DNA from 2 places in the Variovorax sp. GW821-FHT10D07 genome. Region 2 is predicted to be linked to the other one. Evidence: riboswitches for the same ligand, from Rfam matches in the RefSeq annotation. Region 2 holds a riboswitch; the other holds the start of a gene.
The links. Region 2 has a riboswitch for manganese ahead of AC07PU_RS04850 (TMEM165/GDT1 family protein). Riboswitches for the same ligand answer to the same signal wherever they lie in the genome.

Region 1 (7,666 bases), on a different contig from region 2:
CCGCGCGTGGCGCCGGGCGCCAGCTTCAGCGAGCTGATGCGCGAGATGAGTTCCAAGGGCCTGGGCGCCACCGCGGTGGTCGATGCCGAGGGCCGCGCCATCGGCATCTTCACCGACGGCGACCTGCGCCGGAGGGTCGAGACTGGCGGTGACCTGCGCGGCCTCACCGCGGCCGACGTCATGCACCGCGGTCCGCGCACCTTGCGCGCCGACGCGCTGGGCGTCGAAGCGGCCGAACTGATGGAACAGCACCGCATCACCAGCGTGCTGGTGGTCGACGCCGAGGGCCTGCTGATCGGCGCCCTCAGCATCAACGACCTGATGCGCGCGAAGGTCATCTGATGCCCTTCGAATTCCAGCCAGAGACATTGCTCGCCGCGCAGGACATCCGCATCGCCTTCTTCGACATCGATGGCGTGCTGACCGACGGCGGCGTCTACTTCACCGAGCACGGCGAAACCCTCAAGCGCTTCAGCATCCTCGACGGCTACGGCCTGAAGCTGCTGCGCAAGGCCGGCATCCTGCCCGCGGTGATCACCGGGCGCGATTCCAAGCCTCTGCGCGTGCGGCTCGAGGCGCTCGGCATCGAGCACGTGCGCTACGGCACCGAGGACAAGCTGCCGGCCGCCGAGGCCATGCTGCAGTCGCTGGGCTTCGGCTGGCCGCAGGTCGCGGCCATCGGCGACGACTGGCCCGACCTGCCGGTGCTGGGGCGCGTGGGTTTCGCGGCGGCGCCGGCCAATGCCCACGTCGAGGTGCGCGACGCCGTGCGCTACGTGACGCGCGCGCGCGGCGGCGAAGGCGCGGCGCGCGAATTCTGCGATCTGCTGGTCACGGCCAGCGGACAGTACCGGCGCCTGCTCGACGTCGCACGGAACACCGCCCTATGAAGCAGGCCTGGAACCTCCTGCGCGACGTCCTCGATCGCGTCACCATCTACCTGCCGATCATCCTGACGGCCGCGGTCGCGCTCGGCACCTACTGGCTGGTGCGCAATGCGCCCAAGCTGCTCGAGCCGACCGCCAAGGTCGCGCCCACCCACGAGCCCGACTATTTCATGCGCGGCTTCGTCATCAAGAACTTCCTGCCCAGCGGCGACCTGCGCAGCGAGCTGTTCGGCAAGGAAGGCCGGCACTACCCCGACACCGACACCATCGAGGTCGACGAGGTGCGCATGCGCTCGGTGTCGCCGCAGGGCTTCACCACCCACGCCACCGCCAACCGCGGGCTGTCGAACTCCGACGGCAGCGAGATCCAGCTGTTCGGCAACGCGGTCGTCATCCGCGACGCGGCCGTCGGCGCCAACGGCAAGACCTCGCCGCGCCTGGAGTTCCGCGGCGATTTCCTGCATGCCTTCCTCGACACCGAGCGCGTGCAGTCGAACAAGCCCGTCACGCTGATCCGCGGCACCGACCAGTTCACCGCCGACACGATGGACTACGACAACCTGACCGGCATCGCCAACCTCAACGGCCGCGTGCGCGGCACGATGGTGCCTTCGGCCAAGGCGGCCGGCGCCGCGGGCAAGCGCTGAGCGCCGCGCCATGACTACCGCGCCGTCGCCCCTCGTCTTCATCACCGGCGCCTCCAGCGGCATCGGCCAGGCGCTGGCCGCGCGCTTCTACGACGCGGGCTACCGGCTGGCGCTGGTCGCGCGCCGCACCGGCGAGATCGAAGCCTGGGCCAACGCGCGCGGACTCGACCGCGGCCGCTACCTGATCTACAGCGCCGACGTCGCGCGCACCGACAGCATCGTGGCCGCCGGTGCCGCCTGCATCGAGCGCCAGGGCGTGCCCGACGTGGTGATCGCCAATGCCGGCATCAGCGTGGGCATCGACACGGCGGAGCGCGAGGACCTCGACGTGCTGACGCAGACCTTCGCCACCAACAACGTCGGGCTGGCCGCCACCTTCCATCCCTTCGTGCGCGCGATGGTGCAGCGCGGCAGCGGGCGGCTGGTCGGCATCGCGAGCGTCGCGGCCATCCGGGGACTGCCGGGACACGGCGCCTACTGCGCGAGCAAGGCCGGCGTGGTCGCCTACTGCGAAAGCCTGCGCGGCGAGCTGCACGGCAGCGGCGTCAAGGTCGTGACCCTGCTGCCCGGCTACATCGACACCCCGCTCACGCAGGGCAACCGCTACGGCATGCCGTTCCTGATGAAGCCCGAGGCCTTCGCCGACCGGGCGCTGGGCGCGATCGAGAGCGGTGCCAGCTACCGGGTGATTCCCTGGCAGATGGGCGTGATCGCCAAGATCATGCGCATGCTGCCCAATGCGCTGCTCGACCGCGCCGTGCAGGGACGCGGGCGGAAGAAGCGGCGCGGCGAAGGCTGAACCCGAGGCCGTACCGGCCGCGGCAACGAAAAAGGCTCCCGAAGGAGCCTTTTGTCTTTTTGGGAAAGCGATTAGTAGCCGCTGTTGCCGCCGCCACCGTAGCCGCCGCGACCACCGCCGCCGCCGCCACGAGGGCCGGCGCCGTAGGGGCTGCGGAAACCGCCATCGCCACCACCGCCGCCGCCACCACTGCGGCCACCGCCGCCGTAGCCACCACCGCCGCCGCTGCGACCGCCGCCACCACCACCGCCGTAGCCGCCACCACCGCCGCCGCCGTAGCCACCGCCACCACCGCCGCCATAACCACCACCACCACCGCCGCCGTAGCCGCCGCCACCACCGCTGCGCGGGGGACGTGCTTCCATCGGACGGGCTTCATTGACGACCACGCTGCGGCCGCCCAGGGGTTGGCCGTTCATGCCGTTGATGGCGGCCTGTGCTTCCGCTTCACTGCCCATCTCGACGAAGCCGAAGCCCTTCGAGCGGCCGGTATCGCGTTCCATCATGACCTTGGCGCTGGTCACAGCACCGAACTGACCGAATGCCTGCTCCAGATCACCGTCGCGCACCGAGTAAGGCAGGTTGCCGACGTACAGTTTGTTGCCCATCAAGGGACTCCTATAAACACATCAAGAAAAGCGATGGAGTCCCGATTAGCATCACTCAAACGAGAGCCGCCGAGTCGCGCGAAACTGTCCGATCACCCAGTGCCTCCAACCCGAAATGAAAAGGGAGGCTCGTGCATTATGGGTGAAATACAAGAAATGCAAGCAGGAATTTGCTTCTTGCGGTAGCACAGATTTTGACTCCTGGAGTTAGCGCACGCTTACTAACCAGGCCCCGAACTGGGCCTATGACACTTAAGGGTTAGAATTCGCCCGTCATTGGGGAGTAGCCGCCTTCCGTCTACGAGAAGGGCCCGCGTCAACAGACTTGTCCTGCCCCACACAGGACATGGCGCGGGCAGTGAAGAACAACACCTGGCGAGACCATTGACCGTGCAACTTCGGGAAATTTCGCCGAAGGTGTTGCACGGTCAATTGCGTCCCTTCGGCCAAGGAACCGTTTTTTCATGGAAGCTTTTCTCGTCGCGACCGGCGTCGTCGCGCTCGCCGAAATGGGCGACAAGACCCAGTTGCTCGCCCTCCTGCTGGCAGCCCGTTTCAGAAAACCCTGGCCGATCGTGGCGGGCATCTTCGCCGCCACCGTCATCAACCACGCGCTGGCGGGCGCGGTCGGCAACTGGATCACCCACTGGCTCGGCCCCGACATCCTGCGCTGGATCCTCGGCGGCTCCTTCATCGCGATGGCGATCTGGATGCTGATCCCCGACAAGCTCGACGACGACGATGCCCCGCGCTCCTCGCACTTCGGCGTCTTCGGCACCACGGTGGTCGCCTTCTTCCTCGCCGAGATGGGCGACAAGACGCAGATCGCCACCGTGATGCTCGCGGCGCGCTTCACCGAGGCCTATTTCTGGGTCGTGGTCGGCACCACCTTCGGGATGATGCTGGCCAACGCGCCGGTGGTCTGGCTCGGCGACCGCATCGTCAAGCGCGTGCCGATCAAGCTCGTGCACTCGATCTCGGCCGTCATCTTCCTGGTGCTGGGCGTGGTCGCGCTGATCGGCTGGTAGCGCCGCCGTCCAAAGCCCGGGGCCTGCCGTCCCGGGCCCGCGGCGATATACTGCCGCTCGCGCCGATTTGCTCCAGCTTGCGGGCGCTTGATAAATACAGCTAAAGACGGATGCCGTGACCCGGCTCGTTTTTGGCGAGGCCGGGTTTTTCATTTCATGTCCTCGTTGGTCGTCACTCCCCAGTCGATGCAGTTCGCGGGCCCGCTGGCCCTGCGCAGCGGCGCGACCATCGGCAGCTACACGCTCGCCTACGAAACCTACGGCACGCTCAATGCCGAGCGCAGCAATGCGGTGCTCGTGTGCCACGCCCTCAATGCCTCGCACCACGTCGCGGGCGTCTACGAGGGTCAGGCCCGTTCCGCGGGCTGGTGGGACAACATGGTCGGGCCCGGCAAGCCGCTGGACACCGACCGCTTCTTCGTCATCGGCGTCAACAACCTCGGCTCCTGCTTCGGCTCCACCGGGCCGATGCACGTGAACCCCGCGACCGGCCGCGTCTACGGCGCCGACTTCCCGGTGGTCACGGTCGAGGACTGGGTCGACGCCCAGGCCGCGCTGCTCGACGCGCTCGGCATCCGCACGCTCGCGGCGGTGATGGGCGGCAGCCTCGGCGGCATGCAGGCGCTGTCGTGGACGCTGCAGTACCCCGAGCGCGTGCGCCACGCGGTGGTGGTCGCCAGCGCGCCCAACCTCACGGCCGAGAACATCGCCTTCAACGAGGTGGCGCGCCGCGCCATCGTGACCGACCCCGATTTCCACGGCGGCCACTTCTACGAGCACGGCGTGATCCCCAAGCGCGGCCTGCGCATCGCCCGCATGATCGGCCACATCACCTATCTCAGCGACGACGTCATGAACGCGAAGTTCGGGCGCCTGCTGCGCAATGCGGTCGAGGGCGAGGCGGCCCGCGACGACGCGGCCTACCGCTACTCCACGCAGGAGATCGAGTTCCAGATCGAGAGCTACCTGCGCTACCAGGGCGACAAGTTCAGCGAGTACTTCGACGCCAACACCTACCTGCTCATCACGCGCGCGCTCGACTACTTCGACCCCGCGCGCGAGCACGGCGGCAACCTCACGGCCGCGTTCGCGCGCGCCAGCGCCAAGTTCCTGCTCGTGAGCTTCAAGACCGACTGGCGCTTCTCGCCCGCGCGCAGCCGCGAGCTGGTGAAGGCGCTGCTCGACAACCGCCGCAACGTGAGCTACGCCGAGATCGACGCCCCGCACGGCCACGACGCCTTCCTGCTCGACGACGTGCGCTACATGGGCGTGGTGCGTTCCTACTTCGAGCGCGTGGCCCAGGAGATCGCATCGTGAGCGACAACGACATCCAGCGCCACATCGCCGCGCTCGTGCCCGAGGGCTCGCGCGTGCTCGACCTCGGCTGCGGCGACGGCGCCCTGCTCGCGCTGCTGCAGCGCGAGCGCGGCTGCACCGGCTACGGCGTCGAGATCGCCGACGGCAACGTGCTGCAGTGCATCCGCCGCGGCGTCGACGTGATCCAGCTCAACCTCGACGAAGGCCTGGCGATGTTCGACGACGCCACCTTCGACGTGGTGCTGCAGATCGACACCCTGCAGCACCTGCGCAATGCCGAGGTGATGCTGCGCGAGACCGCGCGCGTGGGCCGTTTCGGCATCGTGGCCTTCCCCAACTTCGCGCACTGGCCCAACCGCATCAGCGTGGCGCGCGGCCGCATGCCGGTCACGCGGCGGCTGCCCTACCAGTGGTACGACACGCCCAACATCCGCGTGGGCACCTTCAAGGACTTCGAGGTGCTCGCGCGCAAGAACAACCTGCGCGTGCTCGATGCCTTCGGCCTGCAGGACGGCCGCGACGTGCGCTGGCTGCCCAATGCGCGCGCGAGCACCGCGGTGTTCAAGTTCGAGCACGGGGGCTGAAGGCGCCCCGCCGCCCATGGCGTTCACGCTCGCCCAGCCGGTCCACAGCGAACTGCTGATCAAGAAGAGCCGCTTCATCGGCTGCGTGCAGTCCGTGCCCGACCGCGAGGCGGCGCTGGCCGTCGTCGCCGCGCTGCGCGCCGAACATCCGGGCGCGGCCCACGTGTGCTGGGCGCTGATGGCCGGCGGCCAGTCGGCCGCCAACGACGATGGCGAGCCGGGCGGCACCGCGGGCCGGCCGATGCTCGAGGTGCTGCGCCACCAGCAGATCGAAGGCGCGCTCGCGACCGTGGTGCGCTACTTCGGCGGCGTGAAGCTCGGCGCGGGCGGGCTGGTGCGCGCCTACACCGACAGCATCGCGCAGGCGCTGACCGGCGCACGGCTGGTGCCGCTGGTGCGCCTGCGCACCTTGCGCTGCGAAGTGCCCTATGCGCTCGAGGGCTTGGTGCGGCGCGAGCTGGCCGCGGCCGGCGCGGTGCTCGAATCGGTGGCGCACGCCAGCACGGTGGCCTTCGTCTTCGCGCTGCCCGAGACCGCGGCCGAGGCCTTCATCGCGCGCCTCGACGATGCTGCCCAAGGGCGCGTCGCCTGGCCGCGGGCGTGATCCGCTTGCGCGGCACGGCCGGCGCATCGGCCGCGTCGGGCGCCAGCGCCGTCATCGCGAGCACGCCGCGCGACGCCAGCGGCAAGGCCGCCGCGCCGCCCTCGTCGTCGAAGGGCCGTCGCGCCATCTCGGCCGTCACGATGCCGGTGGGCACCGCGAGCACGCCCCAGCCCAGCAGCATCATCACCGAGGCGATCGCGCGGCCCAGGTCGGTCTTGGGCACCAGGTCGCCGAAGCCCACCGTGGCCATGGTCGAGATCGCCCAGTACACCGCCACCGGGATGCTGGTGAAGCCGTGCTGCGGGCCCTCGACCACGTACATCAGCGTGCCCATCACCAGCACCACCAGCATCACGAAGCCGACGAACACGGTGATCTTGCGGCGGCTGGCCGCCACCGCCGAGACCAGCGCGCGGTACTCGGCCGAATAGCGAGAGAGCTTGAAGATGCGGAACACGCGCAAGAGCCGCAGGATGCGAACGTCGATCAGGTAGGCGAGCTCGGGCGTGAGGATGGCCAGGAAGGTCGGCAGCAGCGCCAGCAGGTCGATCACGCCGTAGAAGCTCAGGGCATAGCGCAGCGGCCGCTTCACGCAGGCCAGGCGGCCCAGGTACTCGAGCGTGAAGAGCGCGGTGAAGAACCATTCGAGCACACTGAAGGTCGAGCCCCAGCGCTGGTGGATCGGCTGCACGCTGTCGAGGATCACCACCGCCACGCTGGTCACGATCACCGCGATCAGCACCAGGTCGAACAACCGGCCCGCGCGCGATTCGGATTCGAAGATCACCGAGAACAGCGAGCGGCGCCAGCCGCGCTCGGGCTTGCCGAAGCGCGCGTCACCGGCCGCGGCCTCGGCCGTGAGGGAAGCGATGGTGTCTCTCGAGAGGAAGGTCGTCATGGTGGCGGGTCGCTGGTGGGCTGCGGCGCATTGTCGATGCGCAGGTGCGCCGTTCGGGTCGGAGTCCGTCGCATACGGCGCGAACCAAGGGAACTTCCCGCGCTTCGCGCACCCGTGAAAGGACATCGTCCTTTGTGGTTGGCACCGCCAGCGAATCGGGCGATGATGGCGCGCGACCGATTTATTCGGTTACGCCTCTTGCGCAATGAAGTGCAGGAGGCCCCAAGCGCATTCTTACGATAGTCCTTTTCATGAGGAGCTCTCTTTTGGCCACTTCTTCCTCCCCTTTCTTCG
Region 2 (7,666 bases):
ACTGCGCCCAACTTCTTCGCTGGGGAACAAGCATGCAAGACAACCGGGACGCCGCCTTCGCGGCATGGGTGGGCGCCGAGGACGCGGCCCAGGCGGCCATTCACGTGCTGCACCAGCGAACGCGCGGCGGCCGCATGAAGGTCGCAGCCCAGGAGATCGAGCAGATCGCGCGCCTGCGCAAGGAAGCCGACGTGCGCTTCGCGGCCGTGTGGGGCGCGCTCGGCACGGCCGCACCCGAGGCCTTGCCCGAGCCGCTGCCGCGCGCGGAACGGCCCCAGCGCATCGTGGTGGGACCACGCGCCGCGCAAGGGCAGGCGCTGCCTTCGATCGCGATTTGAGCGCGGGCCGCGCTGCGCGGCACTCATGAGCCGAGGCGTCCAGAAGAGCTATCTCTTCTTGCGTAGGTGAGCGCGTTTGCGTGGCGAATGAGCCCGCAGAAGACTGGAATCCTCGAAGCGGTCGCTCCTTTTCGACGTGCAGCAGGACTGGCGACGACACCAGCGAGGATCGCGCAATATCCCAAAGGGCGAGTCCCTTGCCGATGGCGCCGATCGTTCGCCGCACAGCAGCTGCTTTCATGACTTTGGTCATTTCGGTTTTCGCTCGAGGCAGCACTAAGATGCCCGCCCATGGCCCACGCCACACCCCTGTCACCGCATGCCGCGTCGCTGCGCAGCGAAGCCGGCCTGCCCCTGCCGGCGCGCGGCATCCTGGTGGTCGACGACCATGAGCTGGTGCGCCTGGGCCTGCGCGCGCTGCTGCTCGCGGAGACCGGCAGCGTGCCGGTGCACGAGGCGCGCTGCCTCGCCGACGCCTTGCACCTCTACGCGCTCCATGAGGCCTCGCACCACCTGGTGCTGCTCGATCTCGACCTGCCCGACTCGCAGGGGCTGGACACCCTGGTGCGCTTCCGGCGCGCCTTTCCTTCCTCGCCCGTGATCGTGCTCTCGGGCAAGGACAGCCATGCGCTGATGCACGGCGCGATGGCGCTCGGGGCGCAGGCCTTCCTGCCCAAGACCGGCCATCTGGGCGAGGTGCTGCGCTACGTGAGGGACAACGACCTGATCGGCCTGCCGGCCCGGCCATCGACGACCTCGAGCGGTGCGCCCACGACGCCGGCGCGCGCCGAGTCGCAGCCGCAGCTCAATGCGCGCCAGGTCGAGATCCTCGACTGGCTGCTGGCCGGCAAGTCGAACAAGGAGATCGCGCAGCTGTCGCACCTGACCGAGGGCACGGTCAAGAACCATGTGTCTACCTTGCTGCTGCTGTTCGGCATGCGCTCGCGGGCCCAGCTCATCAGCAGCCTTCGATAAGCTCTCCGCGCCATGCGGCCTTCGATGGGAGATGCCCGCATGCTCGCGATGACTGAGTCACCCCCACCCGAACTGGCCCGGCGGGTGCTGCGCGAACAGGTGGCGGCGGTCCATGCGAATGCGCCGGCCGCCTATCTCGCGGACATGCTCACGGCCCAGGCGCTGGGCATCGGCCTGTTCGTGGCCACCTGGCGCTGGCAGGTGCTGCTGTGGATGGCGCTGCACCTGGCATTGACGCTGCGACGCGCCTACCGGCGCTACCGGCGCAGCCCCGATGCGGCCGAGCATCCCGAGTACTGGGCGCGCTTCAATGCGCGCAACGTGCTGCTGCGCTCCTGCGTCTGGGGCCTCGCGCCCTGGCTGTGCGTGCCGCCGGGGCGCAACCTCGGGCTCTGGGTCATGGTCATCGTCATGATGATGGGCGGCTGCGCGGGCGGTGCGCTGTCGCTGGCGGTTCTCAAGCGCAACATCCCGCGCTTCATCGTGCCCAGCATGGCGAGCCTGACCCTGGCGCTGGCCTGGCGCGGCGACACGGTGCACCTGTTCCTGGCCACCGGTTGCCTGCTCTACATGTGCGTGATGATCACCTTCGCGCTGCAGCACCATCGGCTGCTGACGGCCTCGCTGACCATGCGCTTCGAGAAGGAGGCGCTGGCCGAGCAGCTGAGCCACCAGATCGCCGCGACGCAGCGCGCCAGCGAGGAGAAGACGCGCTTTCTCGCCGCGGCGAGCCACGACCTGCGCCAGCCCCTGCATGCGATCGCGCTGTTCGGCGCGGTGATCGAGAAGAAGCTGCAGGGCAGCGAGGAATGGGACCACGCGGTGCGGCTGATGGATGCGGTCGGAACGCTCGGCGATTCGCTCGATACCTTGCTGGACATCTCGCGGCTGGACGCCGGCGAGGTGGCACCGCGGATCCGGCCGGTGGAGCTCAATCCGCTGTTCCTCGCGCTCAACAACGTGTTCGCGGCGCAGGCGACCGGCAGGGACCTGCAACTCCGATTGCGCGCCACGCCGTGCTGGGTGCTGAGCGACCCGCAGCTGTTGCAGCGGCTGCTCTCCAATCTGGTGGACAACGCGCTCAAGTACACGCCGCGCGGCGGCGTGGTGGTGGCCGCCCGTGCGCGCGGGCCGCTGGTGTGGATCGATGTCTGCGACACCGGCATCGGCATCTCGCCCGAGCACCTGGGCCGCATCTTCGACGAGTTCTACCAGGTCGACAATCCGGGCCGCGATCGCGCACAGGGGCTGGGCATCGGCCTGTCGATCGTGCAACGGCTCTCGCGCCTGCTGGCGCATCCGCTGCAGGTGCATTCGCGCCCGCGGCGCGGCAGCCGCTTCCGCATGGTGCTGCCGGCGGTGTCGGCCTCGGGTGTCGCGCCGTCCATCGCGCGCCCCGACGCCGTCCTGCCCTTGCCGCGACGCGTGCTGCTGATCGACGACGAGGCGCCGATCCGCCAGGCCGTGACCGGGCTGCTGCAGGCGCATCGCGTGGCCATCGACGCGGTGGCCAGCGAGGCCGAAGCCGAGGCCGTGCTGGCGCAGGCCGCGCAGGCGGGCGCCCCGGTCGACGTGTTGTTGTGCGACGTGCGGCTGGCCGATGGCGCCGACGGGCTGGCCGTGGCGCAGCGGCTGCGCGCGCGCTTCGGCCCCGGCTTGCAGGTGTTGCTGATCACCGGGGAAACCGCGCCACGACGGCAGCAGCAGATGCACGACGCAGGCCTGCAGGTGTTGCTCAAGCCGGTGGCGGCCGACAGGCTGCTGCAGGCCCTCGCAGCGCTGACGCGACACGAAACGACGCCCGTCAGCAGGCACGCCTGAGCGTCTTTTTTCCGCCGAAAGTCGATGACCTTCGACACTAGATCGCAGGTGTCGCGATCCCTACCGTGGAGGCCTTCTCATCCACTCACTTGAAAGAAGGAAGGCCTCTCATGAACACCCGTCTTGCCGTTTGCCGTGCAGCGCGCACACCCGTCGCGTTGCTGGTCATGAATCTCGTGCTGGTGGCCTGTGGGGGCGGCGGCGGTGGCGGGGGCTTTGCCGGCTTCCCGGTCGCTCCCGCTCCCGCTCCCGCTCCCGCTCCCGCTCCCGCGCCTGCCGCGCAGACACCTCCGCCGGCACCCGCTCCAGCCGCGGCCTCGATCACGACGCAGCCATCGAACACCACCGTGGGCCAGGGCGTGTCCGCCACCTTGAAGGTGCAGGCCGTGCACGCCACGGCCTACCAGTGGCAGCGCAGCACCGACGGCGGTGCCCACTGGAGCGATGTCGCCGGCGCCACCGGCGACAGCTTCCGCACGGCCGCCAGCCAACTGGCCGACAGCGGCCAGCAACTGCGCGTGCGGGTGACGGGCGCCAGCGGCAGCGTGACCAGCCGCGCCGCCACGTTGACGGTCAAGCCCTGGGTCGCCACCGTGCTGGCGACGACGGGCGTGAGCTACAGCAGCCCCTATCAGCTCGCGCTCGATGCGAGCGGCGCGAAGCTCTACGTGGCCATGGGCGGCAATGGCTCGGTCTATCGGATCGACACGGCCAGCGGCAGCGGTGCCGAGGTGACGCCGGGGACGACGATGAATGCGCCGGTCGGCCTGGCACTGGCGGCCGACGGCACCCTCTACGTGAGCGACCAGCATCGCATCAGCAGGATCGCGCCCAACGCCACGACCGCCAGCACCTGGGTCGGCACCGGCAGCAGCGGATACGCCGACAGTCCGGCCACCGCGATGTTCAACAACCCCACCGGCATCGCGCTCGACAGCGCGGGCAACCTCTTCGTGGCGGACACGGAGAACAAGCGCGTGCGCAAGGTCGCGCCCGACGGCACCACGAGCACGCTGGCGGGCGACGGCACGCAGGCCTACCTCGACGGCGTCGGCACGGTCGCCCAGTTCGCGCGCCCGCAGGGCCTGGCGCTCAGCCGCGACGGCAAGACGCTCTACGACACCGACACCGACAGTCCCTGCCTGCGCAAGATCGACGTGGCCAGTGCCACGGTGAGCACGCTGCTGGGCGATTGCGCCAACGGCAACGCGGGCGCGGGCGTGGTCGACGGAACGGTGGCCACGCCGGCCAAGCTCGGCTATTCGTACGGCGTGGCGGTGGATGGGCACGACAACGTGTTCCTGACCCACGCCTGGGATGGCGTGGCGCGCGTGGTCACGCCCGCGGGCGAGATCAGCACCCTGCAGGACGGCACCGGCGCGCCGATCGCCTTCAATTTCCCGATCGGCGTGGCGGTGGCCGCCGACGGCACCGTCTATGTGGGCGCGAACCACGGCAACCAGATCCTCAAGCTCACGCTCGCGCCCTGAGCGCGCATGCCCGGTAATGCAACTCGCTCTCGACACGGGGACATTCGTCGAAAAGACGAGGGCGATTCGACGCTCGCCCCTAAGATCGCGGCCTCAGTCATTGGGGAGTAGCTGACCTGCGCAACGCAGGAGCCCGCGTCAACACACTTGGCCTTCGGCCATGGCGCGAGCAGCTTTAGAGCCTGGCAAGACCTTTGACCACGTCACCTCGGTATGGGCCGGGAAGTGGCGTGGTCTTCGCGTCGCTGGCCCAGGGAGTTCTCTTTTCATCATGGAAGCCTTACTCGTATCCACGGGCGTGGTCGCGCTCGGGGAAATGGGCGACAAGACCCAACTGCTCGCGATCATCCTGGCCGCGACCTTTCGCAAACCCTGGCAGATCGTGGCGGGCATCTTCACCGCCACCGTCGTCAACCACGCGGCCGCGGGCGCGCTCGGCGGCTGGGTGGCCCAGGCCATGGGGCCGAACATCCTGCGCTGGGTGATCGGCGCCTCGTTCCTGGCCATGGCCGCGTGGATGCTGATCCCCGACAAGATCGACGACGACGCCGCGAAGACGAAGAGCCGTTTCGGCGCCTTCGGCACCACGGTCATCACCTTCTTCCTCGCGGAGATGGGCGACAAGACGCAGATCGCGACTGTGGCGCTGGCCGCGCGCTATCCCGACGTGGTGCAGGTCGTGATCGGCACCACGCTGGGCATGATGCTGGCCGACGCGCCCGCGGTCTTCCTCGGCGAGAAGATCGCGGCCAAGGTCTCGATGCGGCTGGTGCACGGCGTGGCCGCCGTCATCTTCGGCGTGCTGGGGCTGCTGACGCTGTTCAACGTCGGCAACCTGTTCTGAGCCCCGGCGGGCGGCCGCCTACTTGGCGGCGGCCGCCGTGCCCAGGCCCAGCTTGTCGATCACGGCCTTCTCGGTCTTCATGGTGCGCACCGCGTACTGCTTGTAGGCCGCGCTGTCCATGTAGAAGGTCTCCATGTCGAACTTGGCGAGCGACTCCTGGTAGTTGGGCATCTCCATCGCCTTCTTGAAGGCGTCGTGCAGGATCGCGACCACCTTCGGGTTCGCGCCCTTGGGCAGCACCAGGCCGAAGGGCGAGGCCTGCACCATGTCGATGCCCGACTCCTTGAGCGTGGGCGCGTTCGGATACTTCTTCGAGCGAGTCTCGCCCCAGGTCGACAGCAGCCGCAGCTTGCCCTGGTCGACGTACGGGCCCCAGCCCGGCGTGTCGGCCACCGACATCACGTGGCCGCCGAGCACCGCCTGCAGCGATTCGGAGTTGCCCTTGTAGGGCACGTGATTGAACTCCACGCCGGCCTGGATCGCGATCGCTTCCATCGTCAGGTGCAGCGTTGTGAGCGCACCCGGCGTGCCGTAGCTCAGGCGGCCCGGGTTGGCCTTGGCATAGGCGAGGTACTCGCGCATCGACTTGATCGGCGAATCGGCGGGCACCACCAGGCCGAAGGAATAGCCGGCGAGGCCGATCACGTAGCTCAGGTCGTTGGCCGGGTCCCAGTTGAGCTTGGTGGTGTAGGGCAGGCGGAACACCGGCAGCGGCACCTGCGCGAGCGTGTAGCCGTCGGGCGCGGTGGCCTGCATGGTCTGCGCGGGCAGCACGCCGCCCGCGCCGGGCTTGTTCTCGATGATCACCGGCTGGCCGAGGATCTTCGAGGCGTTCTCGGCCAGCACGCGGAAGGGCACGTCGGTCGAGCCGCCGGCGGTGAAGCCGATCAGCACGCGGATCGGCCGCACCGGAAAGGCATCGGACTGCGCGAAGGCGGGAGCGGCGGCGAGGCCGGCGGCCAGCAGCAGGGCGTGCAGCGCACGGCGGGTGAGGGTGGGTTGTTTCATGGCAGGACGTGCGAACGAGGAAAACGGAAAGGGCGGTGCGGCCGCCCCGCGAACGGGACGGGCCGCACCGGCGCCGTCAGGGCGCGGGACAGCCGCCGCGGCTGGCCGAGGAGAACTTGCAGCCGTAGTCGGCGCGCGCCACGGTCGCGGCGTCGAGCACCTCGTCGCCGGCCGGCTTCACGCCGTTCTGCTCCCAGTTCGTCATCGCGTCGAAGGCCTGGGTCTGTTCCTCGGTCGTGAAGTCGCAGTGGCTGATGCCGCGGATCGCGCGCTGCACGAGCCACTTCGAGGTGCCCAGCGCATCGGCGCGGCGCTTGTAGATCTGCTCCATGCTGAACGGCACGTAAACGTCGCCCAGCGTGTGGATGGTCACCACCGGCACGTCGATGCGCGCATTGGACTTGGGGAACCAGCGCAGGCCGTCGCGCCGCAGCCGGTTGGCCTCGGGGTCGGCATGCAGCCGGTAGGCACCCTGGTTGAAGGTGACTTCCTCCGGGCTTTGCGCCGGGTCGTTGTCGAGCTGGTAGACGATGCCGGTGGTGTCGTAGCCGTCGCGGTTGAGGATGCCGTTGATGGTGCCGTCGCGGCCGAAGGTGCCCCACACGGTGGCGTTCATGCTGCCCGCGAAGCCGGCGTCGAACATCGGGCGCTCGCCGCCCGTGAGGTTCTTGACGATGGCCTTGTACTTCTCGCCCTGCGCGGTCGTCGCGCTCGGGAATCGCGTGAACAGCGCGGCGCGCACCGTGGGCAGCAGGTCATTCCAGTTGCTCACGGGCCAGCCGTTGACGGGCAGGCCCGCCAGCTGCTGCGCCGCGATCTGCGAGGCGCCGAAGTAGTTGTAGAGCTCGGTGTCGCCGAGCACGCCGCACATCGGCACCGCGCCCGCATAGCGCACCTTGTGGTTGGCCGTCTCCGTCGCCTCGGCATCGACCGCGGCCGCGGCCACGTGGCCGCCGAGCGACTGGCCGACGATGTAGGTCTTGCGCGGCGCATCGAGCGTGCGACCGTTCTGCGAGGCGATGCGCTGGAAGGCCAGCGCGAGCGCGTTGGTGTCCTCGACGCCGGCGCGCACGTCGTAGTAGTTCTTGGTGTAGCTCGACGCGGCCCAGGCATAGCCCTGGCCGATCAGGTGCGCGCGGATGGTGGGATCGCTGACGCTCACCACCGGGCCCGTGCCGCCGTAGCCGTGC

Region 1: another riboswitch for manganese. It lies ahead of AC07PU_RS24980 (TMEM165/GDT1 family protein); the one in region 2 lies ahead of AC07PU_RS04850 (TMEM165/GDT1 family protein).

The regions. Positions count from the first base shown of each region.
Region 1 covers NZ_JBWKMZ010000009.1:162,714-170,379, forward strand. The annotation lists gene AC07PU_RS24955 (KpsF/GutQ family sugar-phosphate isomerase) at 1-342, shown strand, start outside; gene AC07PU_RS24960 (KdsC family phosphatase) at 342-890, shown strand; gene lptC (LPS export ABC transporter periplasmic protein LptC) at 887-1,534, shown strand; gene AC07PU_RS24970 (SDR family oxidoreductase) at 1,545-2,333, shown strand; gene rbp (RNA-binding regulator) at 2,405-2,941, opposite strand; yybP-ykoY riboswitch at 3,208-3,354, shown strand; gene AC07PU_RS24980 (TMEM165/GDT1 family protein) at 3,406-3,969, shown strand; gene metX (homoserine O-succinyltransferase MetX) at 4,126-5,286, shown strand; gene metW (methionine biosynthesis protein MetW) at 5,283-5,870, shown strand; gene AC07PU_RS24995 (IMPACT family protein) at 5,887-6,474, shown strand; gene AC07PU_RS25000 (ion transporter) at 6,419-7,372, opposite strand; gene AC07PU_RS25005 (bactofilin family protein) at 7,639-7,666, shown strand, end outside.
Region 2 covers NZ_JBWKMZ010000001.1:1,071,464-1,079,129, reverse strand. The annotation lists gene AC07PU_RS04870 (hypothetical protein) at 33-338, shown strand; gene AC07PU_RS04865 (response regulator transcription factor) at 630-1,313, shown strand; gene AC07PU_RS04860 (ATP-binding response regulator) at 1,362-3,134, shown strand; gene AC07PU_RS04855 (DUF8696 domain-containing protein) at 3,245-4,624, shown strand; yybP-ykoY riboswitch at 4,715-4,885, shown strand; gene AC07PU_RS04850 (TMEM165/GDT1 family protein) at 4,896-5,468, shown strand; gene AC07PU_RS04845 (tripartite tricarboxylate transporter substrate-binding protein) at 5,487-6,476, opposite strand; gene AC07PU_RS04840 (alpha/beta hydrolase family protein) at 6,553-7,666, opposite strand, start outside.